3 regions of the Brevibacillus sp. FSL K6-2834 genome follow, and region 2 is predicted to be linked to each of the others. Evidence: riboswitches for the same ligand, from Rfam matches in the RefSeq annotation. Region 2 holds a riboswitch; each other region holds the start of a gene.
What was found. Region 2 has a riboswitch for glycine ahead of glyA (serine hydroxymethyltransferase). Riboswitches for the same ligand answer to the same signal wherever they lie in the genome.

Region 1 (10,029 bases), 1.6 Mb from region 2:
CAACGCTTTTTCTTTGTCGTTATGCACGGGTGATCGCCTCCAATTCCTGCGCGAGATCGTCGATTTCTGCTTTTGTTCGGAGTTCCGTTACGGCAAGCAGCATATGGCCGGAAAGCTCGGGATAATCGATTCCAAGGTCGTAGCCGCCGATAATCCCTTTTTTCAGCAGCTTCTTGTTTACTTCCGCTACCGGTTTATTCAATTTCACTACAAATTCATTGAAGGTAGGTGCGCTGCCTACGATCTCAAGTCCTTTTGCTGCCAATGCTTGCTTGGCGTAATGAGCTTTCTGCAGGTTGAGCATGGCGATTTCCTGTACGCCCTGCTTTCCGTACGCGCTCATCGCGATAGAGGCCGCGAGAGCCAGGAGAGCCTGGTTGGAACAGATGTTGGATGTCGCTTTTTCGCGGCGAATGTGCTGCTCGCGCGCTTGCAGGGTCAAAACGAATCCGCGCTTGCCGTTTTCGTCTTTCGTCTGTCCGACGATCCGGCCGGGCATTTTGCGCATCAGCTTGGAGGTGGTGGCCAAATACCCGCAGTGCGGTCCACCGAATGAAGCGAAAATTCCGAATGGCTGCATATCGCCAACAACGATGTCTGCGCCCAAACGTCCCGGCGCTTCCAACACGCCGAGCGAGAGCGGATTGGAGGAAACGATCAGAAGCGCTCCTTTTCCATGTGCAATCGGCTCAATGGAGGACAGGTCTTCTACTTGACCGAAAAAGTTCGGGTATTGAACGATGACAGCTGCCGTCTGGTCGTCAACAAGCGCGTCCAGTGCTGCCGTGTCGGTTCCATTGTCCTTCAGGTCTGCTTCCACGACCTCTACGCCTTGGCCGTACGCGTATGTTTTCAGCACGCTCCGCGCTTCCGGATGGACGGAACGGGAAACCACGACCTTGCTCTTGTTCGTGTGGCCTGCCGCCATCATTGCTGCCTCTGCCAAAGAAGTAGCGCCGTCGTACATCGAGGAGTTGGCCACTTCCATGCCCGTCATTTCGCATACCATCGTCTGAAACTCAAAAATAGCCTGCAGCTCCCCTTGGCTGATTTCCGGCTGATACGGGGTGTATGCGGTAAAAAATTCGCCCCGCAGCAGCATGTGGTTGACGACACTCGGGATATGATGCTGGTACACACCCGCTCCCAGGAAGTTTGCATGCGTACTGAAGTTGGCGTTTTTATTAGCAAGACCGGAAAAATATTTGACCAGCTCCGGTTCGGACAGAGCCTCGGGAATTTGCAGGGAACCTTTGAAACGAACTTCTTCCGGAATATCCGCGAACAGCTCTTCCACCCGGGAAATGCCCAGGGTGTCCAACATCTCGCGTTTATCCTGATCGGTTTGAGGCAGGTAACGGTATTTCACGAACGTTGTCCTCCTTGTTTATCGGATCTTGGATTGGTTGGTTTACTTTTTGGGACGTTTGTAGAACGGTGTGGCTGCCACGACAGCCTTCAGCCGCTTGCCGCGAATTTCTACTTCCAGTTCGGTGCCTACAGCTGCATACTCGGATTTGATCAGCGCGAGTCCCACATTCTTTTTCAACGTCGGAGACTGAGTGCCCGTCGTAACCTCGCCGATCTGCTCTTCCCCGACAAAAACAGGGTAATGCGTACGCGGGATGCCGCGGTCGATCATTTCAATCCCAACGAGCTTGCGGGGAGCGCCGTTTTCCTTTTGCGCCTTGAGGGCTTCCTGTCCGATGAACGGCACTTCTTTGTCTACCTTTACTGCAAAGCCGATACCCGCTTCGATCGGCGAGATGTCTTTGCCGAGCTCTTGACCGTAGAGCGGCAGCTTCGCTTCAAAACGAAGCGTGTCCCTGGCGCCGAGGCCGCATGGTACCAGCCCTTCCGGCTTGCCGACCTCGAGGAGGCGGTCCCATAGCTGAATCGCTTTGTCGCTGTCCAGGTAGATCTCAAATCCGTCTTCTCCGGTATAGCCGGTGCGCGAAACGAGAGTCGCAATGCCGTCGATCACGACATTCCGCTTGAAACGGAAAACACCGATTTCCGTCAGGTTCGTGTCGGTCAGCTTTTGCAGGATCGATTCGGCAAGCGGCCCCTGGATCGCCAGCTGTGCTGTTTGCGGTGAGATATTCTCGATCTGTACACCCTCGCTCAGATGCTGCTGCATCCATGCGTAGTCCTTGTCGATATTTCCCGCGTTAATCACCAAGAGGTAGTGATCGTCGGCGTATTTGTAGACAAGAAGGTCGTCCACCGTGCCCCCGTCCGGATAGCAGAACACGCTGTATTGCGCTTGCCCTGCTTCCAGCTTGGAAAGATCGTTGGTTGTAAGGCGTTGCAGGTAGAGATAGGCTCCCTCCCCTTTTACCTCAACCTCTCCCATATGAGAGACGTCAAACAAGCCTGCTTTCGTCCGCACTGCTTCATGCTCCTGCGTGATACTGGAAAATTGCACGGGCAAATCCCATCCGCCGAAATCAATCGTTTTGGCCCCGTATTTTTCATAGACAGGGAACAGCGGCGTGCGTTTCAGTGTCGTCATTTCGGGCACCTCCTGTTTTTTTCATGCAAAAAAGGACAGAACAAGAGAAATGAATACGCCAAATAAGGCGCCCATTTCTCCTCCTCTGTCCTTGGTACCTGAGAGTTGCCTCGCTTGATGCGAGCCGTTCCTTTGGCATCGCTTGCAAGTTTCCCCTTTGGTGGCTCCCGAAGAAGCTCTCTCCAGAGATGCGTCCAGTAGAGGTACTTTTGCCTGAGAGATTCACCATACCCGGCTTGCTCCTTCGGCGCTGCCTTACAAGCAGTCTCTCCCTGCTACTTTCATTCGCGGTGGATACTGGGTGATACATAAATGTTCCAAATACATTCCATACTAGTTGAATGAACTCCTTCTTTATCCTACCACGTGAGCGCATTCTTGAAAATATGCAAATTGCGAATTAACTCGGAAAATCACTAACAAATTTTTTGATCAAAAAGAATAACGTTCACCTTTGATTTACGATATAGCATTTTCATGACAAAACCCCAAAGCGGAGGTAGTCATATGCCGAACGTTCCCGTTTCCTTCGATACCGATTGGATGGATTTGCTAAATGAACGAATGAAGCAGGACGGCCCCTGGGACAAATGGGAGCTGTTCCAGCTTACTTTGGAAGCCGAAGAGGCGATGGCTATCCGCGAGTTTGACCAGCTTCAGTGCTTGCAATACCTGCCTACGCTCCAACCGTTTCCCCATCAGCTGCAGACGGCGGAGCGCGTTTTGAACGAAATGCGCGGCAGGGCCATTCTCGCTGACGAGGTGGGCCTGGGCAAAACAATCGAAGCCGGGCTGATCATGAAAGAGTACATGATCCGCGGGCTGGCGAAAAAAATACTTATCCTCGTGCCGGCATCGCTCGTAATCCAGTGGACGAAAGAATTGAATCAAAAATTCGGCATACCCGCTGTCGCCCAAAAGAAGGAGTATATGTGGCGGCAATACGACGTCGTGGTTGCCTCGATCGATACAGCCAAACGCGATCCCCACCGCCGTCACGTCCTGGACATCGATTACGACATGCTGATCATTGACGAAGCCCATAAGCTGAAAAACAAAAAAACGCGCAACTACCAGTTCGTCAAGGAGATTCGCAAAAAATACTGCCTGCTGCTGACCGCTACTCCGATCCAGAACGAGATGGATGAGCTCTACAATCTGATCAACCTCTTAAAGCCCGGCCATCTCGGACACACGTCCAGCTTCTCCACAACCTATGTGGAAGGCAAGCGGCAGGCAAAAAACAATGAGCAGCTCAAGACCGAACTGGACAAAGTGATGATCCGGAACAGACGCAGCGACGGAGGCGTGCATTTCACCAGCAGACGCGTCCAGTCCATTCCGATCGAGCTTTCCCCCGAGGAAGCCGCGTTGTATCAGGGCGTAACGCGCTTCGTCAAAGAACAGTATCACACCGGATCGGGCGGCTATAACTCGCTTGCGTTGATCACGCTGCAGCGCGAGGTTTGCTCCAGCCGGGAAGCCGCCTTTCTCACGCTCTACAACATGCATCAACGGGCAGCAGAAGACTCCCCTGTCCGCGCGGAAATCATGGAGCTCGTCGAGATGATCAAGAAAATCGAGTCACATTCCAAAGCTGCCAAGGCAGTCGAGCTCATTCAGCAAATCAACGACAAGGTCATCATCTTTACCGAGTACCGGGCCACGCAAAACTACTTGCAAAAATACTTGCACGATCACGGCATCACCTCTGTTCCGTTTCGCGGAGGATTCAAACGGAGCAAAAAGGACTGGATGACCGAGCTGTTTCAAAATCGCGCACAGGTATTGATCGCCACGGAAGCCGGCGGCGAGGGGATCAACCTGCAGTTCTGCAATCAGGTCATCAATTATGACATGCCCTGGAATCCGATGCGGGTCGAGCAGCGGATCGGCCGGGTCCATCGCTTGGGCCAGCAGCGGGACGTACACATCTACAATTTGTCTACAGTAGGCACCATCGAAGAGCATATCCTCCAGCTCCTCTATGAAAAAATCGACCTGTTTGAAATGGTGATCGGCGAGCTCGATGACATCGTCGAACGGCTGAACCTCAAGCAATCCCTGGAGGAAAATCTGATCAGCATCATCATGGACTCTTCGTCGGAGAAAGAGATGGCTCTCAAGCTGGACAACATGGGCCAAGCCATCCGTGCCATGCGGTTGGCCAGGAAAACCAAGGAGCCGCTGCCGGAAACAGCCGAACAGTAAGCTCATCTTGCAACCTGCAGTCTCGGGAGGGATAGAACGATGAACCAGCAGCGAGTCCGCAAGTATGTGGAGCAGTACTTGTCCGCCTTTTCTTCACACATCATGGAGACACATCCAGATTTTCTGACTGTCAAACTGCCGGTCGAGGTAGACAAGGATATCGGAAACCGCCCTTTCTACTGGAGCTGGGTCGAAAAGATGAACCTGCCCTACCAGCCGCTGGTGCTGACTTTTTGCTTCGATCCAGACCGCATGCCGGACGACAGGCGGGCGGAGCATTTGCATTTGGGCGCAGCTCGTCTGCAGCAGATTTTTCAGTCGACGCGCAAACACGGCAGCTTTGTCTGCATGTACGAAACGCTGCCGCAAACCCGCGCTCAAGCCTCTTCCCGCCAATCGGTGCCGCTGGTCCCCTGGCTTGGGGTGAATTGGAAGGTCTCATTTATTTGCGACAAAAAGCGTGATCTCATCCTGCATTTCGGGGTGAATTTACACCAGCCGCACATCGTACGGGACTTTTATCCGTTCCTGCTGCAGCGTCAACTTGCCCCCTCCATCCCGGATTATCACTATACGCTTGACCGCCGCATTACGATCAGCCAGGCGTTTGCGATGATGGAAGCAGAGATCCGCCGCATTCTGGCTCAGGAAGACCAGACATGGGCGGCAGCAGCGAAACAGCGACTGGAAGAAGAGCTGCAAATCCTGGAGGCGTATTACCGGGAGCTGGAGGAGAGGCAACGCCGAACGGCTGATGATGGGAATGAGGCTGCCAACGAAGCTGATAAGGGCGGGGACGAGCTGCAAGACGGGCACTCCGGGAAATCAACAGGTTCAGCAAGCAGCGCAGCAGATAATGTTGAGAGTGCTGCAGCCGAGCCAAATGGCTCCCTGAACCTTCTCCTGGAACAGGAAACCGAACGCCAAACGACTGCGATTCAAGCGGTCAGTCCGTCATTGGAGGAGCATCGCTCGGCAGGCGGAAGAATTCTCGACTTTTTGCGGGCCAACAGCTTTCAAGAGACGCCCCGCGAGAAGATCGACCAGACCGAATGGGTGGCCAGTACACCCGAGGAGGAAAAGCGGCGTCGCATGGAAGAGATGCGCTGGCAATACGAGCCGAGAATATCGGTTCAGTTCATCAATGGCGGCCTTTTTTATCTGCAATCCGCTCCGCCCTCAGCCCCTCCGCACGGCAACGGGCGAAAAATGTAAAAGGACAGCGAGAAAATACGAACGGCAAGAGACAATAACCAACAAATCTTTTCTCCCATTCTGGTTACAATAGGTACCATAGAAAGCCTTTCCACAAAGGTGGTGCTTGACTGTGACTGGAAAAACCTCCGTTTCCCGCTCTCTGTGCGCATTGCTTGTCGCACTGGCCCTTTGCTTGCCCGGACAGACAACCGTCTTGGCGGAAGAAGGGCAATGGGATCAACGTTTTCAAACACAAATCGGAGAATGGAAAAATAGCATAGTCGGACAAGATCCCCAGTTTGCCGACTGGAGGAATGCCCGCATCGACGTCCAAACGCTCGGTGCCAATCAACATCAGTGGCTGGTCAGCTTGACGCAAGGCAGCAAGCAGGTGGGGTACATGGTCGTGGGAGAAGTTCCTTCGACGGAAGGCAATCCAACGTTCGTCCTGCTCGAGTACGGGCTAGGCGAGTACATTTTATTCGACGATACATTTGCCCCGCGTGAAGTTGCCGCCGAGCCGGTGTACGACGGCTTTGCCTCGCACTGGCTGGTCTCGCTGCCAAAAGAAAAGCAAGTTGTCGATGCCAAGACGGGTGAGCGGTATCTAAGCACGACTCGTACTGAGGAATCCGTCATTCAAAGCTTGCAGGAGCAGGATTTGGCTGCTCCTGGACAGAAACTCGTGGCTACCCGTGTCATTCACGCTGAAGCAGTGAATCCGTTTGACAATATCAGCTGGTTTACTCCCCTTGTCTATGCTCCCACTCCCGGCAAGACCGTAACATGGGAAGATTTGTGGCAAAAGAACGCGAAGGACATTACGTTGGCAGTCAGCTTGTACCACTCCGAGGTGCTCTCCCCTTTCTCTGTCGGGTCTTTGCATGTGTGGAATGGGCAAAAACCGTACATCGGCGTCTGGGACGAGGGATTGCGTTTTCTCCCATACGCCTATGCGAGCAAGGTGGGAAAATTTCATATTCAAAAGTAAATGTCTGCAAACGAAAAAGCTCTCTGTCGAATCATTCGCAGAGAGCTTTCAACATTTTTCCCGAGGAGGCCTGTTTGGAAAAATCGCAGACCCGCCCCGATCATCAGTGATGTTCGGTAGGAGACAATCTGACGTGTACCGCATGAAATACTTCCTGCGGGGTCATGCCCGACGCATTGATCACAGGGGCGCCAGTAATCGTCTTGCTCTGGTCATTCAGCACATTGACATCCTGACCTGTAATGACGACGGCATCCACTGTATTTTGCCAGTTACCCAGTTCGACGACCTGATACCCATTGTCACGAAGCATCTTGGAAATTTGGGTAAGGGAACCTTCCACAGCAACTCTCGCCATTTTGCTACCTCCGTTTGGATGGTTACTTGCGCCACAGAAGCTTGATGGACATCGGAATCGCCCCAAACCAGCGGGCAGACCAAGACTCGCGCGGAGCCTTTTTCATCTTCCGCTCCGTTTTCGGCGTTTCCACGTACTGGACAAACAGGCGGGTCAAAAATTTCAGGTATTCTTGAAACGACATCGCACGTGCCTCCTTCGTACGCGCGGATCGCCCCGTACTAACAGAAGAGCGCTTCCTTTCCCTAGTCTTTCCCGATGAGACCCTTTTCAACCATCGCCAGGCGGATTTCAGCTACAATCTCAGCTACCTCTTTTCCAGTCGTATCGATCTGAACCGGTGCGAATGTGTATGAGTCCTTGCGCTGCTCAAGCAATGCTTTTACCCGCTGTGCTACTCCCCCGGCCAAAAGCGGTCGGTTTTGATCCCGCTCCAGTCTCCGCACCAGCTCTTCTTCTGTCGCGGACAGGGCGACGACCAGCCCTCCCTCGAGCATTCGCTGCACATTTTCCGCCCGCAGAACGGCCCCTCCTCCGGTCGTCAGCACCAAACCATGCTGCTTCAGGAGATCGGCGAGCACAGCCGCCTCCATGTCGCGAAAAAATGCCTCTCCCTTTTGTTCAAAGAGCTGCGGAATCGTACAACCCGCGCGCTCTACAATCCCCTCGTCCAGATCCCGATGAATCATGCCCAGCTCCTCCGACAGAGCGGCTCCTACAGTCGTCTTGCCCGTCCCCATAAAACCGACAAGAATCAGATTGTTTCGCATGGCCTACCTCCCTCCACCTGTTTTTCCGGATGGAAACCGCAATTTTACCGTCCTGGACTTTTCGTCCAATTCGGCTTCGCTGCCCAGTACCTGATCAAAAAAGGCAAGCGGCGCCAATGTTCGTCCTTCGATTTCGATCATCCGTTTCCCGAACTCCACTTTTCTTCCGTCCAGCTCGGCGTATGTACTTTTTTCCTTGATCCAGATGGTTCGTCCGTACCCCTTTACTTCAATCGCTGCCTTTTCCTCCGACCAGTTGACTTTGTAACCGAGCTCTTCGGCAACATCGCGGAGCGGCAAGTACGCAGTTTGGTCCGTTATGCGCGAAGGGACCTGCGGGTAGAAGCTCACGCCATTTACGACCGTGGTCACATAAGGAACCAAGGTTACGGGCGCAAACGGCTCGTTGTTGTGCTTTTCAATATTGGGAACGAAATAGCGGGCTTCCCCTTGCAGAACCTGTCCCAAAGCCTGATCCAGATGCTCAGGACCGATCACGCTGCCGTGATAGGAGCGCTGTACCCGCTGCAAGAAGCGTTTGTACGCGTCATCCCCCACTTGCTGACGAAGGTTTTCATACAGGAGCGCTCCTCTGGAATACCAGGTCCAATGAAATTCGTCCTGAGTCGTAAATTGATGAAGCTCTTTCCCCAGCTTGCCGTATGGAAAGCGCTGCGAGAGCCTCTCGACGTCTTTTCTGTAATCAGCAAGCAAGGATTCCGCTTGCGAATCGCCGTACCGCGCCTGCTGATAGTGGACAACACTGCGTTCGACGAGTCCTTCGTCAAGCCAGCCGTAGCGGGCCTCCAATGTTGCTACACTGTTGTACCACCAGAGATGGGCAATCTCATGGGGCAGCCAGTGCTCGATCAAGCTGTTTCTTTGCAGGTCCCTTTTAAAGATTGCCATGTTGGCGTATTCCATGGCGTAGGTCGTTCCCGTACTCGTCTCGGCGATCGAGACGCGCTGGTACGGCAGCGGACCGTACCATTCCGTATAGGTCGGAATGACCGTTTCCGCGATATTCTTGATCCGAGCGATGTTGCGTTTGTCGATCGAGGCAATATCGACGGTGAGATTCGGCGCAAACGTGACTGTCTCGATCTGGTACAGCGGGCTGCCTACCAAGGCAAAGTTAAGCAGCTTTTTCCCGTTGTAATGCACTTCCTGCCTGTTTCCTTCCAGCGGCTTGGATTCGCCGATCCCGACCGTGCTTACCCACTTGTAGCCTTGCGGAGATATGAATGAAATGTCGTAATCGCCGTAATGATAGACAAACGGATCTCCGAAGTCGATACGCTGCGGAGGCTCGTACCACTGCCCGCTTTGATTCTGAGCACCCAGCATCGGATACCAGGTGGTCAGCGTCCAAATGTCGTCCTTTACCCCAAATCTTGTACCGCGGCGCGGAACAGAGTTTTCAAACTGGATGGTGAGCGTGCCTCTCTTCTCCTGCCCCAGCGGATTTGCGAATTGGACAACCGCCTGGCGCCTGTTAAATGGCAAGGACTTGTCCTTGTATCGAATCGAGGTTATCGACATCGGGCTCCACTTATAATCGTAGATGAATAATCGGAGATCCTTCGTTCCCGGGTTGTCAAAATCAAGAGTAACGGTCCCCTTGATTTTCGCTTCCGATGTATGAAGCTCGGCTCGTATCCGGTAATGAGGCTTCAAATCCTTCACGAGTGACGGAATCGGAGGATCATAGGAAAACGGGTCTACACCGGTCTCCGGCCTTACCTCCGGTTTTTCCAGAGCGGAGATCCAGGTGGCAATCGTCTGCCAATTGAGAACCACTGCTGCCGAGGCAAACGGGATCAATATGGCTAAACAAATCAACAAGCTTGTTTTATGCAAAGGTTTCATGCCAGCCCCCAACTTTTGAGCGACAAGCGTCTATTTTTATCCTGCTATTGTATCAAATAACAATTCAACTGAGTAGAAATTTGCAGAACTGTGCAGAAATCGTAGACAATCGATTCCA
Region 2 (10,029 bases):
CGTCGAGGAGAAAATTAAATCGGTAGGAAAAATAATAGACCAAAAACGCAGCTACTCCCTGACAGACAATAATCAGAAAGGACGTCGTTCCTTGCAACAGCGAATTGGCTTGCAGTCTGTCCTCCTGCTTTACCGACTGGACGATGGCTACCTGCATGGCCGGTTGAAAAAAGGCGCTGCAGACGTTGACCAGAATTAACAGCAAAAAAACGGCCCATAGGTACGCGGGTGTCGTGATCCAGAAAAAGAGGCTGACCAGGACCCCCCGCAAAAAATTCACGATGATCATCACTCTTCGCTTGTCCCAGTTTTCCAGCAGTGCCCCTGAAAACAAGCTCGTGATTACATAGGGCAGCATCCGAAAAACCGTACCGGCCGCAAACGACAGGCCAGAGCCGCTGAGATCCTGCAGCAGACCCACAACCGCGATAAAGGTGAATTCATTTCCGACGATGTGAATGATGTGTGCCGCGTATAGACGGCGAAAGACGGGGTGTTTAAGAATCGATGACATGCTCTACTCTTGTCCTTTCACCGTTTTTTTCCGTATTGTAACACTATTTGTGAAAAAAAGCAGAATCCTCTTGCGCTACCAGTCATTCTGTTGTTACAATACGTTCAATAAAATTTGAACGTTTGAAAAATAACATACGTTCACTTCACATTGAAAGGTGGATTACGTTTGAAACGTTACATGGTCATCGAAAACCCGGAGCAACTGAAAGCAATCAGCGACGCCCTTCGGATGGAGATCATCAACCTGCTGGTCCGGGAAGAACAGACCGGCAAGCAACTGGCTACCCAGCTTTCCCTCTCTCCCTCCAAGGTGCACTATCATCTGAAAGAGCTGGAGCATCACGGCTTCATCGAAGTCGTTCGAACGGAAGAAAAAAACGGGATCGTGCAAAAGTTTTATCGCTCCAAAGCATACGACTTCAAAGTAAGCGACGCCCTCTTGCCGTCCCTCAAAGACGATACCGTGCTGATGCAGGAAACGATGCTGAACCATCTTCGCAGCAGCATAACCCGTCTGTACAATGCTCCGGAAGAGAGCTTCCTGTACTTTGCCGAGGAATCCAAACGGCCGCCGCTTTTTGGCTGCAATGGCGAGATAAAAGGCCCGCGGGATGAAATCAACGCATGGCTGGACAAATACCGCGAGCTCCTGAAGGAATTGGGCGATATTGAGGAAAGACACCTGCGCCGGATTGCCGCGGGGGAAATCGAAGATACGAATGAAGTATTTTATTTCGTCCACGTCGGATTCATGACGAATGAACGCGTTTACGTAGCGGAAGACGAGTCGCTGCCGGACGGCTATGAATTTATCAACGATACGACAGTCGGAAAAATTAGCAGGAGGGCTGACGCCAATGACGATGACGGCAACTCCGTCACCTAATCCGGTTCTCTGGCGCAACAGCCAGTTTCTCCGCCTCTGGATCGGCAATCTGATCTCAGCGTTGGCTGACGGCGCTTTTTTTATCGCCTTGTCCTGGTTTATCGTCGACAAGACCGGATCAGAAGCGGTTCTCGGGACGACACTGATGTGCATGTCCATCCCGCGCCTGCTCTTTATGCTGGTGGGGGGCGTCGCGGCTGACAAGTACAACCGAAAGTGGATCATGTTTGGCTCCATCCTGGCCCGCGGAGTTGTCCTGGGCGCCTTCGGCTTGCTGCTGCTGCAGGAAACCGGTCATTGGCTGCCTTATGCCGCGTATCTCACAGCCTTCCTGTTCGGTACCGTCGACGCTTTCTTCTGGCCTGCGAGAAGCAGCGTCCTGCCTTTTGTCGTCTCCCGCGAGCAGCTTGCTCCCGCCAACAGCCTTATGGAAATCGCACAGCAGATCAGCCTTGTCGGCGGTCCGCTCACGGCAGCGCTCTTGATGCGGTTGACCAGCTATCCCGCGACCTTTCTTGTCATGGCAGCCGCCTTTTTCATCGGTACACTGATCATTTCTACCCTTCGTCTGGAGCCGGCAGAGGAAATTGACACCTCACGCCAAACAAAAGAACCCTCCTTTTTCCGGCAGATTTTTGAAGGAATCCTCTTTGCCAAAACCATCCCGGTGCTGATGATCATCTTCGGAACCTCGCTGGTCGTAAACATGATGTTCTCAGGTCCTGTCAACATGGGGCTGCCGCTCCTCGTCAAGCAATTGGGCTGGGACAGCAATGCTTACAGCTCTCTGAGCACTTCTCTCGGAGTCGGCACGATCATTGGCGGAGTCATTACCGGCGCCTGCAATGGCTTTCGCGGACGCTTTCTGCTGCTTCCGTTCTTCCTCGGTCTGATGGGGGCAGGCATCCTTGCCGTTTCCTTTATGCATGTTCTGCCGTTCGGTCTGTCGATGATGCTGCTTGTGGGAATAACGATGGCGATGACCAACATCCCTTTGATCACCTACATTCAGACCATCGTCCCCGCCCACATGTTGGGCAGAGTCATGTCTTTGCTGACAACGATGTCCATCGGACTCGGTCCGGTCAGCTATGCCCTTTGCTCATTTCTGCTTGAAACAAAGATGTTGGAAGCCGGTACGCTGCTTCTCGTCGGCGGAATTGCTGTCGGCTTGCTCGGGATGAGTCTGATCCTGTTTCGCCACTTTAGGGAGGCGGAGCAGCATCCGCTATGGGCTCAGCAAGGTGCCAAAAAGCAGCAGGAGCAAGAAAAACCGCAAACCACGCTGTCTGTTTGACCGGGGCAAGGGAGGCAGGCGCGTTCGGGGCGTTTGGGGCGTTTGGAGCCTTTGGAGCGTTCAGAGCGTTCAAAGCGTTCGGGGCGTTCAGAGCGTTCTGCGCGCCCGGCACACACGCTCCCCTCCTGCCTCTTTCCATCACCTGCAAAAAGAAAAACGCCCGATCCGCATTGGATTGGGCATTTTCGCTTTAGGACGTCTTCCACTTCGCCAATTCGGACGGGAATTTGTCGTTCAATACTTTGATGTAGGTCCCTTTCATCCCGAGAGAACGGGATTCCAGCACACCTGCACTGGCAAGCTTTCTGAGCGCGTTGACGATGACGGAACGGGTCAGTCCGGCCTGATCGGCCAACTGGCTTGCGACGAGCAGGCCTTCTTTGGCATCGAGCTGTTCCATGATTTTTTCGATGGCGATTTGCTCACTGTAGGAAAGGGAGGAAAGCGCGATTTTGGCAAAGGTCTTGTCGCGAACTTCATTTTCAATTTGTTCCGTGCGCTGACGGACAATTTTCATGCCGATTACGGTTGCCCCGATTTCGGCCAGGATCAGATCCTCTGTTTCAAAAGTGCCGTAAGCCCGCAGCAATACGAGGGTACCCAAACGGCTTCCGCCTGCGTTGATCGGAACGATGGTCGTCATCATTTGCGGGAAGAGCGGCAACAGCTCCTCTGGTACCATGCTGTACGGGCTTTGTACCCCCTCATTGGCCAGAGACTGATTGACTTCCAAAAGCTTTTGATTGTAGCCGTATGGCAGCATTGCGCCTGACCGGCCGTCCTGCCCCTGTCCGATGCCAAAATCCTCCCGAACCCCGTTTCCGAGAATCGTCCCGTCTGCCGTCACGATGTAGACGTTCGCGCCAATCACATCAGCCAGCAGCCGAGCCAGATCATGATACCCTACCCCGCTTCCTCCCATCGTCTTTTGCAGCATGACGTTAATCCTTCTAGTTTTCTCCAGTAAATTCATTCCATTTTTTCCTCCTTGCGGTTATGTATAGTCGCAGTATTGTCAGAAAAATCCCGGCTTATACATGCAAATCAAAAAATAGACAATAAAAGAACAGGCCCCTTATGGTTTATGCCATAAAGGACCTGTCCGTTCCACCATTCCCGCAGGAGCCGCTTCCTACTCTTCTGAAACAAACGCCATGTACTGTTCTGCAGAAAGCAATTCGCTTACTTCCGCCGGGTTGCTCAATTTGTAAATCATCGCCAGCCTCCGTCAGCGCAAAACTGAAGCGCGACTGTAAAGCGGATAGGCAGCACATAACTGACTGATCGTATCTCGAACGGACGGATCTCCTTTTCCTTTCAGAACAGCAGCAATCGATCGTCCGATGGTCTTCATTTCCGCTTCTTTCATGCCCCTTGTGGTGGCAGCGGCAGTGCCGATGCGAATCCCGCTGGTGACAAACGGGCTTTCCGGATCAAACGGAATCGTGTTTTTGTTGACAGTGATGCCCGCTTCTTCCAACAGCCGCTCCGCTTCCTTTCCTGTCAGTCCGAAGACGCGAACGTCGAGAAGCAGCAGGTGATTGTCCGTGCCCCCCGAAACCAGTCTCGCTCCTTCTTCGAGCAAGGTCTCGGCGAGAGCCTTTGCGTTTTTCACCACTTGCTCCGCGTAGCTCTTGAACTCGGGCTGCAGCGCTTCTTTAAAAGAGACTGCCTTTGCCGCTATGATATGCATCAGCGGCCCGCCCTGAATACCTGGGAATATCGCTTTGTTTACGCCCTTTGCGATCTCCTCGTCATTCGTTAACACAATGCCGCCGCGCGGTCCTCTCAGCGTCTTATGCGTGGTACTTGTCACGACGTCAGCATGGGGAACGGGCGAAGGATGCACGCCCGCCGCCACCAAGCCGGCGATATGAGCCATGTCTACCATCAGCTTTGCTCCTGCCTGCTCGGCGATCTCGCGAAAGCGGGCGAAATCAAGCGTCCGCGAATAGGCGCTGCCGCCTGCGATGATGATCTTCGGCTTTTCCCGGCGGGCAATCGCTTCCACTTCGTCATAATCGATCAGGTGATCCTCTTCGCGGACCCCGTATGCCACGACATTAAACCACTTTCCCGAGAGGCTGACCGGACTTCCATGCGTCAGATGGCCACCGTGCGACAGATTCATTCCCATGAAGGTATCTCCCGGCTGCAGCAGCGAAAAGAACACGGCCGTGTTCGCCTGTGCGCCGGAGTGAGGCTGGACATTGGCATAGGCTGCTCCAAACAGCTTCGATACTCGCTCGATCGCCAAGCGTTCGACTACATCCACGTGCTCGCAGCCGCCGTAATACCGCTTTCCGGGATAGCCTTCCGCATACTTGTTGGTCAGAACCGATCCCATGGCGTCCAAAACGTCCTGACTCACAAAGTTTTCCGATGCGATCAACTCCAGCGTCCCGAGCTGGCGCTGGCGTTCCGCTTCGATCGCTTCAAAAATTTCCTTGTCGTGATCCTGCAAGCTCATCGATATTCCTCCCTTGGCTCCCATCTTTCCCGAACGCAAAAAAGGACAAGGGAAAGATAGATAGCACGTAATCTACCTCTCCTCTGTCCTTTTACCTGAGAGTTTAACTCCTGACACGGGAGTCTTCCCCTTGGGTGGCTGTTCGCTCTCTCCAGAGGTGCGTCCAATTGTGGTACCTTGTACCTGAGAGATTCTTTCCCAAGGATTTTTGGGACTTGCTCCTTCGGTGCCGGGCGCTTCGGTCCGGTCTCTCCCACAATCGTCATCCGCTCTATGCAATTACTTCGAATCATACGTCAAGGGATTCAACATTGTCAATAATATTTCGAATAGAATATCAATTGTTCTTGAGAATGATCCAGTCTGCGGCCTGTCGCCCAAAATGGGTAGTCGCCCTAACACCGAAAGGCCCGCCCGTAAATACGATAGCAGGGAACCCATTCAAACAAAGGAGGATGCTTGCATGAGTAGTCTGTTCAAGAGCGGCGGGTTTAACGGTATCGGTCTTATTCTGGTGCTGTTTATTCTGCTCTCGATTGTCGGATGTTCGGAAGATTGTTAGCAAAGATTGCAAACCGTTCGCTTCTTCATGGATGATTGATTGGGCAGACCGTGGGCGAGCTCCCATATCGTTATAAAAACGCGGGAATTGAACTGCACCTCCAAATGTTAGCTGTGCCTAACAAATGGGGTGCCGTTCACACTCCCGCGTGTTTTTGTCAAATGCGTATTGGTTTTTTCAGAGCGTGGCTTGGCCTTTTGCTAGTGAATATTCCGACGGATGATTTCTTCGATCCCTTCGGCAATCGCCGAGACCGGTCGATGCAAATCAGCCTGGGTCAGCCGGAAACGGGCGTAGCGTTCGTCCAGATTGAAGGCTTCCTGAAAGGCTCCCAGAAAACCGCGAGCTCGTTTGTCCATTTCCAGAAGAACCTCCAGTTCTCCCTCCTTCAAATAAAAGACGGCCTCCAGCTCCTCCAGTCGGCTGCGGTAGGGGCCTGTCGGACGGAACTCAAACTCCTGCACAAACGGGTAAGAGCGCCCGAGATGACGATTGTATTCGCAATCCACTTTGAATAATTGAAAGCCGAGAGACTGAATCGCGTCCAGCACTTTTTCCATCAGCGGATGCGGCCGAACCTCGATGAAGTCTGAATCTCCCGGATCGATGGCATTTTTAATGTCCAGTCCGGTACGCAGGTACACAGGCTGCCGTCCCATCGTAAGCGGAGTCTCGTACGGAAGCTGGAAGGAAAACGGAATGACCTTCTTTTCCTTCGGGTTCAGCACGAACCGTTCAGAAAGACGGTACTTGCCGAGCGTGCATTCTTCCTTTACCTTGCGATCATTTGCCTCGCGCTCATAATGCGTGACGACGTACATATAAATTTCGTCCACATCCTGTGCAACATCGCCACCTGTGATGTGGACCTCACCTCTTACCCATTCTCCCGGGATCAACGAATCGTTCTCCAGGCGGGCATCTACTTGGGCAGCCCCGATACCTACGCTTGCCAACAGCTTTTTAAACATTGACATGGACTCATTCTCCCCTTACCAACGCATCGATTGCCTTGCTTTTTCATGCAGTGAGAAGCTTCTGTACCTTTTATACGGCGGGTCGCAATAAAAGTTTCGCTGCCGAAAATAGATTTCCCGATCTTCATATATCCTCGCGTTTTACTTCAGCAGTCACGAACAAGTGGAGAATCCGGCTGATCGCCACCGTTTTGACGCGCACCTCGACCATCGTTCCTTCGATGATGTACTCTCTTCTCCGCAGCATTTCATGGAGCATCTCCTGGACTTCTGCCACCTGCTCGACTTTTTTTCCTTTCAGGGAAGCCAAGTCTTTTTCCAACTGCCTTGTCATTTGCAGTTGAATCGTTTCATGCAGCTTTGAATCCAGGACGGTGACCCGAATCTCATCGATGACCACCTCTTGTTTTCTCCGGGCCACTTTTTCCGACTGCTTCAAGCTCTGATTTTCCTCCATCAGCTTTTCGTTCAGCAGTTCCAGACTGCGCTTGACAAGCATCATCTGCTCCATTTCCCTGCCGTAAATAAACAGCATTCCCGACCCGCCGAGAATGGCGCCTATGAGCAGGAGAGCTACGTAACGCTTCCACAACATTATTTTCATGAACGCACCTGGACCAGCCATTGAATCGAAATCGTCCCCATATGTGCCCCGAGGAAGGCGACAACGATCATGACAAGCTGTTTGAACACAGGCGAAAAATTGCCCGCGAGGATTTTTTCGATCTGCAAAAAGGAGTCAAACGTTCCGCCCAAGGCACCTACAAGGCCCCATATTTTCAATTGGTCAGCCAAATCATGAATGGACCAGAGCGGCGGCTTTTCATTTAAAAAAGCGCCCAATCCACCGCACAGGGAACCGCCGACCACAATGCCGTACGCCACAAAAAAGGTTAAAATGACCTGCCCCATCTCCATCCCTCCGGCTTGACAGCGTTAGTCTATCCCTACGCCGGAGGCTGGACAAATATGAAAGGCTATATGTCCCTAGCTATATGGCTCCCAGCCAAACGGCTCTCACACACGCAAAAACGGCATGCCGCCAGCGACACGCCGTTTTTGTATGCAGCCCTCAGCCTCTTCTCCCTCGTCCCCTCATTCGCCGAAGTCTCTTTTGAATTTGCGCGGAGTTCATCATCATCAGATCCATGAACAGATTGACCATATTGGGATTGTGCAGAACCTGCTGGAATACTTCCGGATTTTCCCGAAACCACTGTTCATTAGCCTTAACCCAGGATCGAAACCCGTCATTTCTTTTGTAATAGCGGTTTAACCGGCGAATCGGACGGTATGCACTCACCTTTAATCGATCCCTTCGTCGAAGAAAATGGAGAGGAGAAAGATGATCACCAGAATCCAAATCACTACTTCAAACCCTTCGTGATTTGCAAAAAAGCCTCTCACGTTTGTCCCTCCTTGTTGACGCAACCTTGCACCATGTATGCCCACAGTTTTTTTACAGTATAGGTATATGTCGAGAGGCACCCGTTGGATTGGACGAAAGCCTGTTATCCCTTCAATTCCGCTCTCGCCTATTTTCGGGTGCATAGACTGGCTACGGGAACATGCATACTAGGGGAAGATTGCCGAAACGAAAGAGGAGGCGGCTCTATGACCGTTGCGGCAGGAAAGCTATGGCGGAACAAAATATTTGCACTGCTGCTCGTCCTGGTTTTTTTCATGCACCTGGCCTCCTTTCTGATCGTGCCGATCTTTCCCATTTTCCTAAAAAAAGCCCGTGCCCTCTCTCTCGGACAGGTCGGCATCATTCTCGGTGTCGGCAGTATCGCGTATCAGGCGGGCAGCCTTTTGGGAGGTCCTCTGTCCGACCGTCTCGGCCGGCGCTCGATCATGCTGGCGGGAGCACTGCTCCAGGCTGTTGCGATGCTCGGCTACCACTACAGCGACAGCTACGCCGCCTTGCTGTTTTTCTCAGGTGTGAACGGACTGGGAGTTGGATTTCTGGCACCGACAATCAAAGCATTGCTCGCTGACACCGTAGACAACACCCAGCGGACCGCAGCTTTTTCCTGGAGAGGGATTTTCGCTCACCTCGGCATTATCATCGCGGGCCTGACGATCACCTGGATGACCACCAAGGATCTGTATCCGTTTGTCTTGGCCTCGATTGTTTTTTTGCTGCTTGCTGCCGGCATCCTGTTTACCCTGCCGAACGACCGCTGCGTCGGACCTGATTGCAAACGCACGTCCTTATCGGAGTACCGGCATATTTTCCGGCATCGGAGCTTTTTGCTCTTTTCCGGACTCTCTCTATTGATCTGGGCCTTTTATGCCCAGTTCACGCTGGTGCTGCCATTGCGCGGCGAGTACGTGCTGCATTCCGCTCATTTGATCGGGCTGATCTGGACGATCAATTCCGTAAGTGTGGTGCTGCTTCAGGGGCTGATTTCCCGTTTTGTGCTTCTGAAAATCAATCCGTATTTATCGCTCGTTGCGGGAATCCTGATGATAGGCGCCGGTTTGTTCGGCATCGGGTTCGCGGACCGCTTTGCCACGCTGAGCGCTGCTGCCGTCCTGTTCATCATCGGGGAAATGCTTCTGATGCCTGTGCAGGACAGCCTCGTCGGTCACTTTGCCAAAGAGGAATGGCTGGGGGCGTATTTCGGGATTGCCAACTTTGTATCGGGTATCGGCACCGCCATCGGCACAACTGTTGGCGGCACACTCGTAGAGCGATTGGGCGGGGTCAAGAGCCCCTATCCGTGGGTGGTGTACGCCATTACGACAATCATTCTCGCTGTCGTTATGGGATTGTTCGCTCTCTACGCCATGCCGCGTCACAAGCAGGGAAGCGAGGCCGCAGGGCCGATCCAGTCCCGTTTTATGCCTAAAAAGGAGCGTGTCAAATAAAGATGGATGAACGGACACAACAAGATGGTCCCCCCATTCAGGAGGAAAAGGTGCAACTGCTTCAGCGCATCCCCCTGTCTTCTCTGCTCATACAGGCTGAGGACAACATCCAGGATCGACAGTTTGCACGCTGGCGGGCATCTAACCGCCAGCAGTGGATTTTCTAGGAGGTCATGATGGACGAATCGAAAAAGCGCTTCTCCAATAACCAAGAGGTACGAAGCGAAGACAACAGACAGCCTCGTTCCGTGCAAAATGATCAGCCGGGGTACGGGAATAAAAAACTGGAGGGACCAAACCGCCCTTCTACATGACTTGAAAGGGATGGCGATCACCATCCCTTCCTCTATTTTTTTCGACATCATTCGTGAATTTATTGAAGGTTAAAGCGATTTCGCCTATTATGAGGAGGAAGAATACCAAATTGCGGAAAGGACGTAGCGCCTT
Region 3 (10,029 bases), 2.1 Mb from region 2:
CCAGTAGCCTTCGTTCTTTTCTACTTTGACGGATTGATCATGTACCCATTCGGTGATTTTGAACGGTCCGTTGCTCACGAGAGTAGATGCTTCCGCAGCAAAGTTCGGATTGCTTTCTACCACTTTTTTGTTAACCGGGAAGAAGGTTGGCTGAGTCAGGATGTGCAGGAAAAATCCCGCAGGAGACTTCAGCTTTACTTCCAGTGTCTTCTCATCGATTGCTTTGACTTTTACGCCGTCGGCTGTGCCTTCGCCCTTGTTGAACTCCTCGGCTCCCTCGATGTAGTAAGCCAGGAATGCGGACGGGAATGCGTTCTTCGGATCGACGATGCGCTTGAACGCGTATTCAAAGTCTTGCGCCGTTACCGGATCGCCATTGGACCATTTGCTGTCGCGAAGCGTAAAGGTGTATGTTTTTCCGTCTTCGCTCACTTCCCACTTCTCGGCCATCGCCGGCTGCGGCTTGTGATCCTTGTCCAGGCGGGCAAGGCCCTCCATCGTTGCGTTCAGCACTTCGTTGGAGGTGCTGTCAAACCCTTTCGGCGGATCGAGAGAAGGCGGCTCCGTCTTCAGGTTCAACCGAAGCTTGGCCGAAGCGTCTGCTTGTCCTCCCGTTTCCCCCGCTTGCTGCTTGCCTGGATCTGCCGGTGCTGCTGACTGGCTGCAGCCTGTCAGCACCAGCGAGAGCAGCAAAGCGGAAGTGCTCAGTACTTTCCATCCTTTGCGCAAATTCATCGCAGGATTTCCCCCTTTTTTATGCTTGTTGTATATATGCGTAAACGGCTGTCAGGAAGCAACGAGCCTTTACACGCCCAGTGGAGTGTTGCTTGCGTGCAGGGTAAAGGCAGTTTCAATACGGCCTACTGCCTTTCCGCTCATGTTCTTTACGATCGGGTTGGTGTACTCTGCGAGCTTCTCAAGCGGACCGTCCGTGCCGATGCCGAGCTGGCGAAGCACTTCATTGACCACCGCGTATATAGCGCGCGGTCCACCGTCCTCGATCTTCACAGCGATGCCGATGCCTGTTTGACGGTCGCCCAGGCAGTATACGGACTCTGCACCTGCCTTGCCAAACACTCGTCCGGCAAAGGCCGTCATCAAATCGGTACAGTAGCGGTTATTGCCGCCGACCATTTCCGGATGCGCAATCATCGCATCGGTGATCCGGGCAACCGCCTGACGGCGAGTCGGATTTTCGATCACGTCGGGCCTTGCCATTTTGGCGTACGCCCAGGCGTAGTGGGCCAGTGGCAGGCGGTGAACAGGAACGCCGCAACCATCCGTTCCCAGAACGATTTTGCCTTTTGGATAGGAAGTCAGATCGACAACTGCATCCAAAATGCGCTGCTGCACGGGGTGCTCAGGCAGATGGTACGTGGCTACTTCTTCTCCCATGTGTACAGCTGTAGCGATCATCCCTGCATGCTTGCCGGAACAGTTGCTGTAGATCGGGGTCAATGGCTTGCCCGCACGGATCAGTTCCTTATAGCTTTCCTCGTCGCGAGGCACATGGGTTCCACATTGGAGCATTTCTTCCGGCTGTCCGGCGCGTATCAGCATTTCCATCGCCCGCGAGCGGTGACGCGGCTCGCCGCTGTGTGAAGCGCAGCAGAGAGACAGATCGGCTGGTTCCAGTCCAAACTTGTCCGCTGTTCCCGTCTCAATGACCGGAATCGCCTGGATCGGCTTCATGCTGGAACGCGCGAAGGTTTGGCGATGAGGATCACCGTAGGAATAAAGCAAGTTTCCGTTTGCATCGACGACAGCTACATGACCGAGGTGTGTGCTTTCTACCGCATCCCCCCGGTATACGTTGGCTACCAGGTTCATGACTAATCTCCTTTGGTGTTGAAATATGGAGTTGCTATATAAACGAGTTATTGCAAGATGCGTGCCAACCATTCCGACAAGTCGAAGGACGTTGAATTTTCGCTTAATTCCTACGCTTCAGGCTGTTCCATAGATTGTGACCAATTAGTATTAGGTTACCCTATTTTTATTAATAGGTGAACAATTTGTTTAAAATAGGTGAAATAAATTCTAACAAAAATGAAAAGCACCCCTTTTCCCCCAGCACCGGGGAAAAAGGGGCACCCATTGGCCCAGTTATTCGGTTGCTCCTTCTTTGCGCAGGCATTCGGCCTTCTCCAAGCTGACGAATGTATCCTCCCACATGACCAGATACTGCTCTCCCTTTATGTCCAGGATGATTCCCCTCGCCCCGTCACCCGCGTACGTCACGACTTCGCCCACTTTAAACATCATCCATCGCCTGTTACCCCAATCTGAAGATGATGCCGTGTCCGCCTTTGGGGTATACCCATTTGATGTTTTCATGTGGACAACCGATCCGGCAGCTTCCGCATTCGTGACACCCTTCGTATCCCACATGCATTCGCACCTCTTCCCACTTGTACACTTCTGCCGGACAAAAAATCGTACACAGCTTGTCGGGACATTTTGTGGCACATACATCCGTATCCAATACGTGCAGGTGCGACTCCGTATCCGCCTTGAAGCGGACCAGGTACTGCTTTTCCTCGATCGATTGACCTTTGGGCAGTTCCTTCATCACTTCATCACCCTCCAAGCCTGCATCAGATCGCGGGCCATTTTCCACTTTTCTTTGGCGGAGCCAAGCTCCCTCCAGATTTTCTTTTGCTTCTCCCACTTGGAGCTGCCATCGACGGTGAACATCTGGCTGGCGGCCCTGTTCATGAGCGGAATGTACTTCTCGAAGTAATGCGGGTACTTTTCAAAGTGGTGCGTGGCATCCTTGTATTTTTTCATGTCCTGTCCAACGAAGCTGTCCATCAGCCTCTGCCGGTAAGAGTCGAGCATGGAAGCCGAAAAGTCTCCCGCAGCTTTAGCTTCGAGGATGGCCTCTGCCGCCAGCACCCCTGAAGTCATCGCCATATTGGAGCCTTCCCGGTGAATCGCGTTGACCAGTTGAGCCGCGTCCCCCACTACAATCACGCCATCGCCTACGACCTTCGGGATCGAGCGGTAGCCTCCCTCCGGAATCAGATGCGCCAGGTATTCCTGCTGCTCCGTTCCCTGAATGTACGGCCGGATGATCGGGTGCTTCTTGACGTAATCCAGTAGCTGATGCGGCTTGATCTTGTTCTTGATCAGGCCGGACAGCATCGCGCCGACGCCGATATTGAGGCTGTCCTTGTTGGTGTAGAGCCAGGCTGTTCCGAGAATTCCTTTGGTCGCGTCGCCGAAGATTTCAAACGTGCAGCCCTGGTCCTGCTCCAGGCTGAAGCGGTCTTCGATGATTTTCCGGTCGAGCTTGAGCACTTCCATGACCGCCAGCGCCACCTCGTCCGGGCGAAACTCCTTGTGAAAGCCGAGCGATTTGGCCAAAAGGGAGTTTACCCCGTCAGCCAGCACGACCACATCGGCAAACAGATCGCCGTCCGGGCGGTCTGTCCTCACCCCGATGACCTTCCCGTTTTCAACCAGACACTCAGTCACAACCGTTTCATTGACGAGCAGGGCTCCCTGCTGAACCGCCTTTTCTGCAAACCACTGGTCAAACTTCGCCCGAAGGACGGTGAAGTTGTTGTACGGCTCCTCTCCCCACTCCAGGCCCTTGTAGCTAAAGGTGACGGCGGATTTTTCATCGAGCAGCATGAACCGCTGCTCCACGATCGGCCGTTCGACTGGCGCTTCCTTGTAGAAGCCGGGGATAATATCCTCCATCATTTTGCGGTACAAGACGCCGCCCATCACGTTTTTGGAGCCCGGATACTCGCCCCGCTCGAGGAGCAGGACGTTGACACCCGCCTTTGCCAGCGTATACGCGCAGGACGTACCGGCCGGCCCCGCTCCCACGACAATGACATCAAATTTTTCCGCCATACTGTACCTCCTTGCCAGCCGTCACCTGGAGCGCGTCGATCAGCATCGGAACGATCTCGAATGCATCCCCGGCAATGCCGTAATGACAGGATTGGAAAATGGGCGCCTGCGGGTCTTTGTTGATGGCAATGATCAGGCCGGAGTTCTGCATGCCGACCAGATGCTGGATCGCTCCGGAAATGCCAATGGCAACATACAGCTTGGGCGTGACTGTCACCCCGGTTTGGCCTACCTGGTGGGCGTGATCGATCCATCCCGCCTCGACGGCATCCCGGCTCGCCCCTACAGTGCCTCCGATCGCCTCGGCCAGGCGATGGATGAGCTGAAAGCCTTCCTTGCTGCCGAGCCCCTTGCCCCCTGCGACGATAATGTCAGCCTCGTCCAGGCGGATTTTTGTCTGCGTTTCCCGGACGATCTTCAGCACCTTGGTCCGAATGTCTTCCTCCCGCAACGGGATGGATTCCTCGATGAGCTCTCCTTTGCGGCTGGTGTCGATCGGGAGCGCTTTCATGACCTTCGGCCGCACCGTGGCCATTTGCGGCCGGTGCTTTTTGCAGAGAATCGTGGCCATGATGTTGCCGCCGAATGCGGGCCGGCTCGCTTCCAAAAGCCCTGTCGCCTCATCCACATCGAGCATCGTCGTATCCGCAGTCAGCCCTGTCTCCAGATCGGTGGCAACCGCGCTGGCGAGGTCCTTGCCCGTCGAGGTCGCACCGTACAGGATCGTTTCCGGCTTGTGCTTTTCTACGCAAGCAATGACTGCACGCATGTACGATTCGGTCCGGTAATCCCGGAAAACGGGATCATCGTAGAGATAGACCGTATCGGCACCGTAGTGAAACGCGGTCGCGGCCAACTGCCGAACTCCCTCTCCAATCAGTATGCCGGCCAGGGGTACTCCCCGCTTGTCTGCCAGCTTTCGCCCCGCTCCCAAAAGCTCCAGGGAGACAGGCACGATTTTCCCGTCCTGGTGTTCGAGGAATACCCACACGCCTTTGTACTCGTCCAGATTCATGCCCGTGCCTCCTTCCCTGCAAAGAGCTCTTGTTTCTGCTGCAAAATTTCCATCAATCGCTCAACCTGCTGCTGTGCCGATCCCTCCAGCATTTCGCCGCCTTTTGGCTTTTCCGGAGGCCAGACCTTGGCCACAATCGTCGGGGAGCCTTTGAGACCCAGCAGTGTCCTGTCGACGTCCTCCAGATCGCTGACCGCCCAGATTACGGGCTGGTAGCGTGCGGCGCGAAGCATGTTGGGCAGCGGCGAATAGGGTACCTCGTTGATTTCCTTTTCCACCGAAAACAGGCAGGGCAAAGCGGACTGAATCACTTCATAGCCGTCCTCCAGCTTGCGGTGGACGATGGCATAGCCTTGCTGCTTGTTTACCTCGACCACCTTTTTCACGCTGGTCAAAGGCGGGATGTCGAGCCGTCTGGCAATGCCCGGTCCTACCTGGCCCGTATCCCCGTCGATCGTCATCTTTCCGCAGATGATCAGGTCGATCGGCTTTTCCTTGGCAATTTTTTCGAGGGCTTTCGTCAGCGCATAGCTGGTGGCCAGCGTATCTGCCCCGGCAAAGGCCCGGTCGGTAATCATGTACCCCTCATCCGCACCGATCTCGATGCATTTCCGGATCGCTTTGACAGCGGGCGGAGGCCCCATGGTCAGGACGGAAACTGTTCCCCCGTACCTTTTTTTCAAGCGGACAGCTTCCTCCACGGCATGCGCATCGTACGGATTCAAAATGGCAGGCGCGCTGGAACGGTCCATCGTATTTGTCTTCGGGTTCATCTTGATGATCTTCGTGTCCGGCACCTGTTTGATACAGGCGACGATATGCAGCATGAAAAACTCCCCCCTTGCAGCCCGGCGGGGCATCGTTTCGATGGCAGCTCTTGCACAGGTTGTCTCTTTTTGACACGACGCTTCGGGCGGCATGTTCATCATTGATATAACGTATTGCTCAGCGCTGTCGAATAGACCAAGAACTGCCAGAAGCGGGGGATCGATCAATTTTTTTCAATCCATTGACAAGCTCGCTTCGCTCCTTATAATTGATTTATAAATCACATATCGTTCGGATGAACCATTCAGGAGAAGACAGATGTCTACCGACGGGGCAAGGGAACCTTCCCGAAACTCTCAGGTCTAGGAAACTAGTAAAACTGCATGGGGACGAGCCTCTGGAGAGACTCCCTCTTTTTTCAAAAAGAGGATTGGGCACCGAAGGAGCAAATTCGCCGCGGCGAATAATCTCTCAGGTAAAAGGACAGAGTGGACGCTTGGACTTATACAAAAACGGTTAGTAATTTGTCGATAAAAAGCTTTGCTGTCAGTTCTCTCGAAGATATTCGTTCTTCGTATGACGAAGTTTTTTATGTGTTGCAGAAGGTTGAACATTTTACATGTTGCTAAACTTTTCTGCGCCCATCAACAAATGCGGTTTGCCGCCGGTTTTTTGTATTCTTATTTACGTAATTTTGTACGTCCTGCGACCGTCTCCAGAGAACATTTCATTTTCGGGTGAAATGTTTTTTCTTTTTCTCTTCAAAAACAGCAAGGGGGAAACCGAGATGGACATGCTTATGCAATGGTTGGAAATGGTGAATGGATTTGTGTGGGGACTGCCTACGCTGATACTGCTCGTCGGCACTGGGGTAATGCTGACGATCCGCCTTCGAGGGCTGCAGTTCAGAAAGCTGTGGTATGCGCTGCGCCTCGCTTTTGGGAAGCAGCAGGAGCAAACAGCGGCTGGGGACATCAACCACTTTCAGGCGCTGATGACCGCGCTTGCGGCAACGATCGGGATGGGAAATATCGCCGGGGTGGCCACGGCTGTCGCGGTCGGCGGACCGGGTGCTCTGTTCTGGATGTGGATCACAGCTCTGTTCGGGATGGCGACGAAATACGCCGAAGCGATTCTCGCTGTCAAGTACCGCATCCGGCAGGCTGACGGCACTTTTTCCGGCGGACCGATGTACTATTTGGAGAAAGGGTTGAAGCAAAAATGGCTCGCTGTTTTGTTCGCCTTGTTTGGAACAATGGCTTCCTTCGGGATCGGAAACATGGTCCAGTCCCATTCCGTCGCTGAAGCGGTACAGTTGAACTTCTCGATCCCTCCGGTCGCAACGGGGATTGTGCTGGCTGCCTTTACCGCCTTTGTCATCCTCGGCGGCGTAAAAAAGATCGGACAGGTCACCGGCGTCATGGTGCCGTTTATGGCCCTTTTCTATATCGTTGCCGGAATCATTGTCGTGCTCTTTCATGCGGGGCAAGTACCGCAGGCATTGGCAGACATTGTACACGGAGCGTTTAACGGCACTTCGGCTGCAGGCGGCTTTTTGGGAGCGACCGTAGCCATGGCGATCCAAAAAGGGGTTGCCAGGGGTGTCTTCTCCAACGAGGCCGGTCTGGGCAGCGCACCGATCGCAGCCGCGGCGGCAAAAACAGACGAACCGGCCAAGCAGGCGCTCGTTTCCATGACAGGGACGTTTATTGATACGATTCTCGTCTGTACGATCACAGGGCTTGCTTTGGTCACTACGGGAGCCTGGTCCACCGGTATGTCTGGCGTGGAAGCGACTACCTACGCCTTCCAAAGCGTCTTCGGTCAAGCCGGCAGCTACGTGCTGGCCGTTGCCATCATCCTGTTTGCCTACTCCACCATCCTCGGGTGGGCGTATTACGGCGAGAAATGCTTTGAATATTTGTTCGGCAAAGGCTCTGCCAAATACTACCGATTCGTCTGGGTAGTCATGGTCGCTGTCGGAGCAACGATGAAGCTCGATCTGGTCTGGACGCTCTCCGACATCATGAACGGCTTGATGGCAGTGCCCAACCTGATCGGCCTGATCGGACTCTCCGGTGTGGTCGTTGCCGAGACGAAGCGCTTTTTGAATGGGCCTCTGGAGTCGAAGCTGTCACAGTAAATATGCTCTCACCCCAAAATTTTCCCCCTCATAATGAGGGGGTCAGGTTGCAGACAAACTCCCTCGCTGAACGAACAGCAGAGGGAGTTTGTTTAATAATTTGATGAAAATACCGAAGGTGTTTTGATCGTTCACCTTTTGGCGACCTGATTTCCATAGCCAGGTCGCCATTTTTTTCAAGTTCATGGCAGCGAAAACAAGCATCGCCTGCATCGTGACCTTCTCCAGTCCTCGTAAGGTCGTCCAACGCATGCCATGCTTTTCCTTCATATCAGCGAATACACGTTCAATCGTTTCTTTCCGTTTGCTATAGATTTGTTTGTTTTCCTCGGTATGCCGGAGGTGGTCTACCTCTTCGAGGTAATCAGCCCAGATGTGGCGACTCACTCTCTTTGTGTAGTCTTTACTTTCCGTGCATTGTTTCAAGAACGGACAACTTCGGCAAACTTGAGAATTTGATCGATAGATACGGTACCCATCCTTGTTTGTTGTCTCATATGTTAAGATTTGCTCGTTCGGGCAGATGTAGCAGTCGAAATATTCATCATACACATATTCGTGCTTTTTAAAAAAACCTTCTTTGGTGCGTGGTCTTGTGTAGGGCATAACGGGGCGAATCTGGTCATCAAGGAGTGTTTTACTGATGTAAGGCGTCTTGTATCCCGAGTCCACTGCCACAGCTTGAGGCTGTGCAAACGTCTTTCGCACTTGATTCAAAACATCCTCAAAAACCTGACTGTCATGCACATTGCCTGGCGTTACCTTGGCACCAAGCACAAATCCATTTCGATCACATGCTGTATGAAAACTATAAGCAAATACACGTTCCTTTTCCCCTTTTACAAACAATCCGCAATCCGGGTCAGTTGTGCTGACTTTCACCTCCTTCTTCGAAGTTTCTGTCTTTTTTTCAAGGGGCTTCTTTCCATGTGCAATACGATCCTGATTGATTTCTTCGTCCAGCAGCTCTTGATATTTCTTCGCTTGTTCTTCAACGATTTCTTTCACGTATTTATGCTTATTCGCACTGGCTTTTACATGCGTAGCATCAATGAAAAGCACATCAGGCTTCACGAATCCATGATGAACCGCCTCCTCCAATATTCGAAGGAAGATCGACTCGAAGAGTTGAGTATCCCGAAAACGGCGAACATAGTTCTTGCCTAGGGTCGTGAAATGGGGAATGGGCTGACTGAAATCATAGCCAATAAACCACCGATAGGCAACATTGGTTTCGATCTCTTTAATCGTTTGTCGCATGGAACGAATTCCAAAAATATATTGGATGAAAGCAATTTTAACTAAGACTACAGGGTCAACACTGGGTCTGCCATTGTCATGACAGTAAAGGCTTTCCACCAAGTCATAGATGAACGAAAAGTCGATTGCATTTTCAATTTTTCTTACGAGATGATCTTCTGGCACCAACTCATCTAGCGAGAATGCAGATATCTGATAACGCCCTTCGGCCTCTTGCTTATTAAGCATAATGCCACCTCTAAAAAATAACTTTTGAAAACGTAACATGTTCTATATTCAACAAAAAAGCCTGCAGACCCTGTTCCTTACGGAACTTTGTCTACAGGCTGTCCCCCTCATAATGAGGGGGTTTTCCTATTTCTGCGGGATTCGTTTTGCGGGACGAGCGCACTTGCGGAGCGGATGCTCCCCCCTCCTCGTGACATTACCGGACTTGCGGAAAAAAGTGTGTATAATAGAAGGCATATCTTCTATGCACGGATCAAACCGGTTGGAGGGCATTGTCATGTTGGAAACATTCGGATTTTCCCATTACGAAAGCAAAGTATATGAGACGCTCGCGGCAAGCGAGTCTCCCATGGATGCCACAATGATCGTCAAGCATTCCGGCGTTCCCAAAGCGAAAATTTACGAAGTGCTGACCCGTCTGGTAGACAAGGGCCTGGTCCTCGATTCTGTGTCGGATAAAAAGAAATGGTATACCGCTCTGCCGCTAAACAGCCTGATCGACAAGCTGACCAGTCAATTTCAGCACGACGTGGAGCGGCTCAAAACCTCTTTGGCCAGCAAGCAGGTACGGGATGACCGGATTTGGAACCTCAAGGTCGACTCCTCCATACGCGCTGAAAGCAAGCACTTGATTCAGCGAGCCGTCAAGTCCATCCGCATCTCCGCCTGGAATGACGATTTTGCCGGATTTATCCCTCTCCTCGAGGAAAAGGAACGGGAAGGCGTAGAAGTGGAAGCGCTGGTGGTC

Region 1: it holds a riboswitch for glycine, as region 2 does, so the genes downstream of both, gcvT (glycine cleavage system aminomethyltransferase GcvT) here and glyA (serine hydroxymethyltransferase) in region 2, are expected to answer to the same signal.
Region 3: it holds a riboswitch for glycine, as region 2 does, so the genes downstream of both, NST96_RS09085 (sodium:alanine symporter family protein) here and glyA (serine hydroxymethyltransferase) in region 2, are expected to answer to the same signal.

What each region holds. Positions count from the first base shown of each region.
Region 1 is NZ_CP151945.1:2,337,373-2,347,401, reverse strand. Features, by position in the region: gene gcvPB (aminomethyl-transferring glycine dehydrogenase subunit GcvPB) at 1-27, opposite strand, end outside; gene gcvPA (aminomethyl-transferring glycine dehydrogenase subunit GcvPA) at 20-1,369, opposite strand; gene gcvT (glycine cleavage system aminomethyltransferase GcvT) at 1,412-2,515, opposite strand; glycine riboswitch at 2,707-2,800, opposite strand; gene NST96_RS11575 (SNF2-related protein) at 3,023-4,726, shown strand; gene NST96_RS11570 (YqhG family protein) at 4,766-5,941, shown strand; gene NST96_RS11565 (hypothetical protein) at 6,054-6,914, shown strand; gene NST96_RS11560 (YkuS family protein) at 7,018-7,272, opposite strand; gene NST96_RS11555 (YqzE family protein) at 7,295-7,456, opposite strand; gene NST96_RS11550 (shikimate kinase) at 7,518-8,042, opposite strand; gene NST96_RS11545 (stalk domain-containing protein) at 8,046-9,911, opposite strand.
Region 2 is NZ_CP151945.1:3,966,574-3,976,602, forward strand. Features, by position in the region: gene NST96_RS19705 (MFS transporter) at 1-514, opposite strand, end outside; gene NST96_RS19710 (helix-turn-helix domain-containing protein) at 683-1,402, shown strand; gene NST96_RS19715 (MFS transporter) at 1,374-2,699, shown strand; gene codY (GTP-sensing pleiotropic transcriptional regulator CodY) at 2,890-3,672, opposite strand; gene glyA (serine hydroxymethyltransferase) at 3,928-5,169, opposite strand; glycine riboswitch at 5,330-5,435, opposite strand; gene yjcZ (sporulation protein YjcZ) at 5,633-5,731, shown strand; gene NST96_RS19735 (sporulation protein) at 5,932-6,708, opposite strand; gene NST96_RS19740 (hypothetical protein) at 6,833-7,312, opposite strand; gene NST96_RS19745 (YtrH family sporulation protein) at 7,309-7,620, opposite strand; gene NST96_RS19750 (hypothetical protein) at 7,781-8,011, opposite strand; gene NST96_RS19755 (MFS transporter) at 8,323-9,582, shown strand; gene NST96_RS19760 (hypothetical protein) at 9,759-9,896, shown strand; gene NST96_RS19765 (HD domain-containing phosphohydrolase) at 10,007-10,029, shown strand, end outside.
Region 3 is NZ_CP151945.1:1,839,436-1,849,464, reverse strand. Features, by position in the region: gene NST96_RS09120 (peptide ABC transporter substrate-binding protein) at 1-735, opposite strand, end outside; gene NST96_RS09115 (asparaginase) at 805-1,830, opposite strand; gene NST96_RS09110 (hypothetical protein) at 2,107-2,265, opposite strand; gene NST96_RS09105 (4Fe-4S dicluster domain-containing protein) at 2,276-2,572, opposite strand; gene NST96_RS09100 (FAD-dependent oxidoreductase) at 2,572-3,867, opposite strand; gene NST96_RS09095 (electron transfer flavoprotein subunit alpha/FixB family protein) at 3,851-4,882, opposite strand; gene NST96_RS09090 (electron transfer flavoprotein subunit beta/FixA family protein) at 4,879-5,709, opposite strand; glycine riboswitch at 6,038-6,147, shown strand; gene NST96_RS09085 (sodium:alanine symporter family protein) at 6,438-7,793, shown strand; gene NST96_RS09080 (IS1182 family transposase) at 7,836-9,281, opposite strand; gene NST96_RS09075 (TrmB family transcriptional regulator) at 9,559-10,029, shown strand, end outside.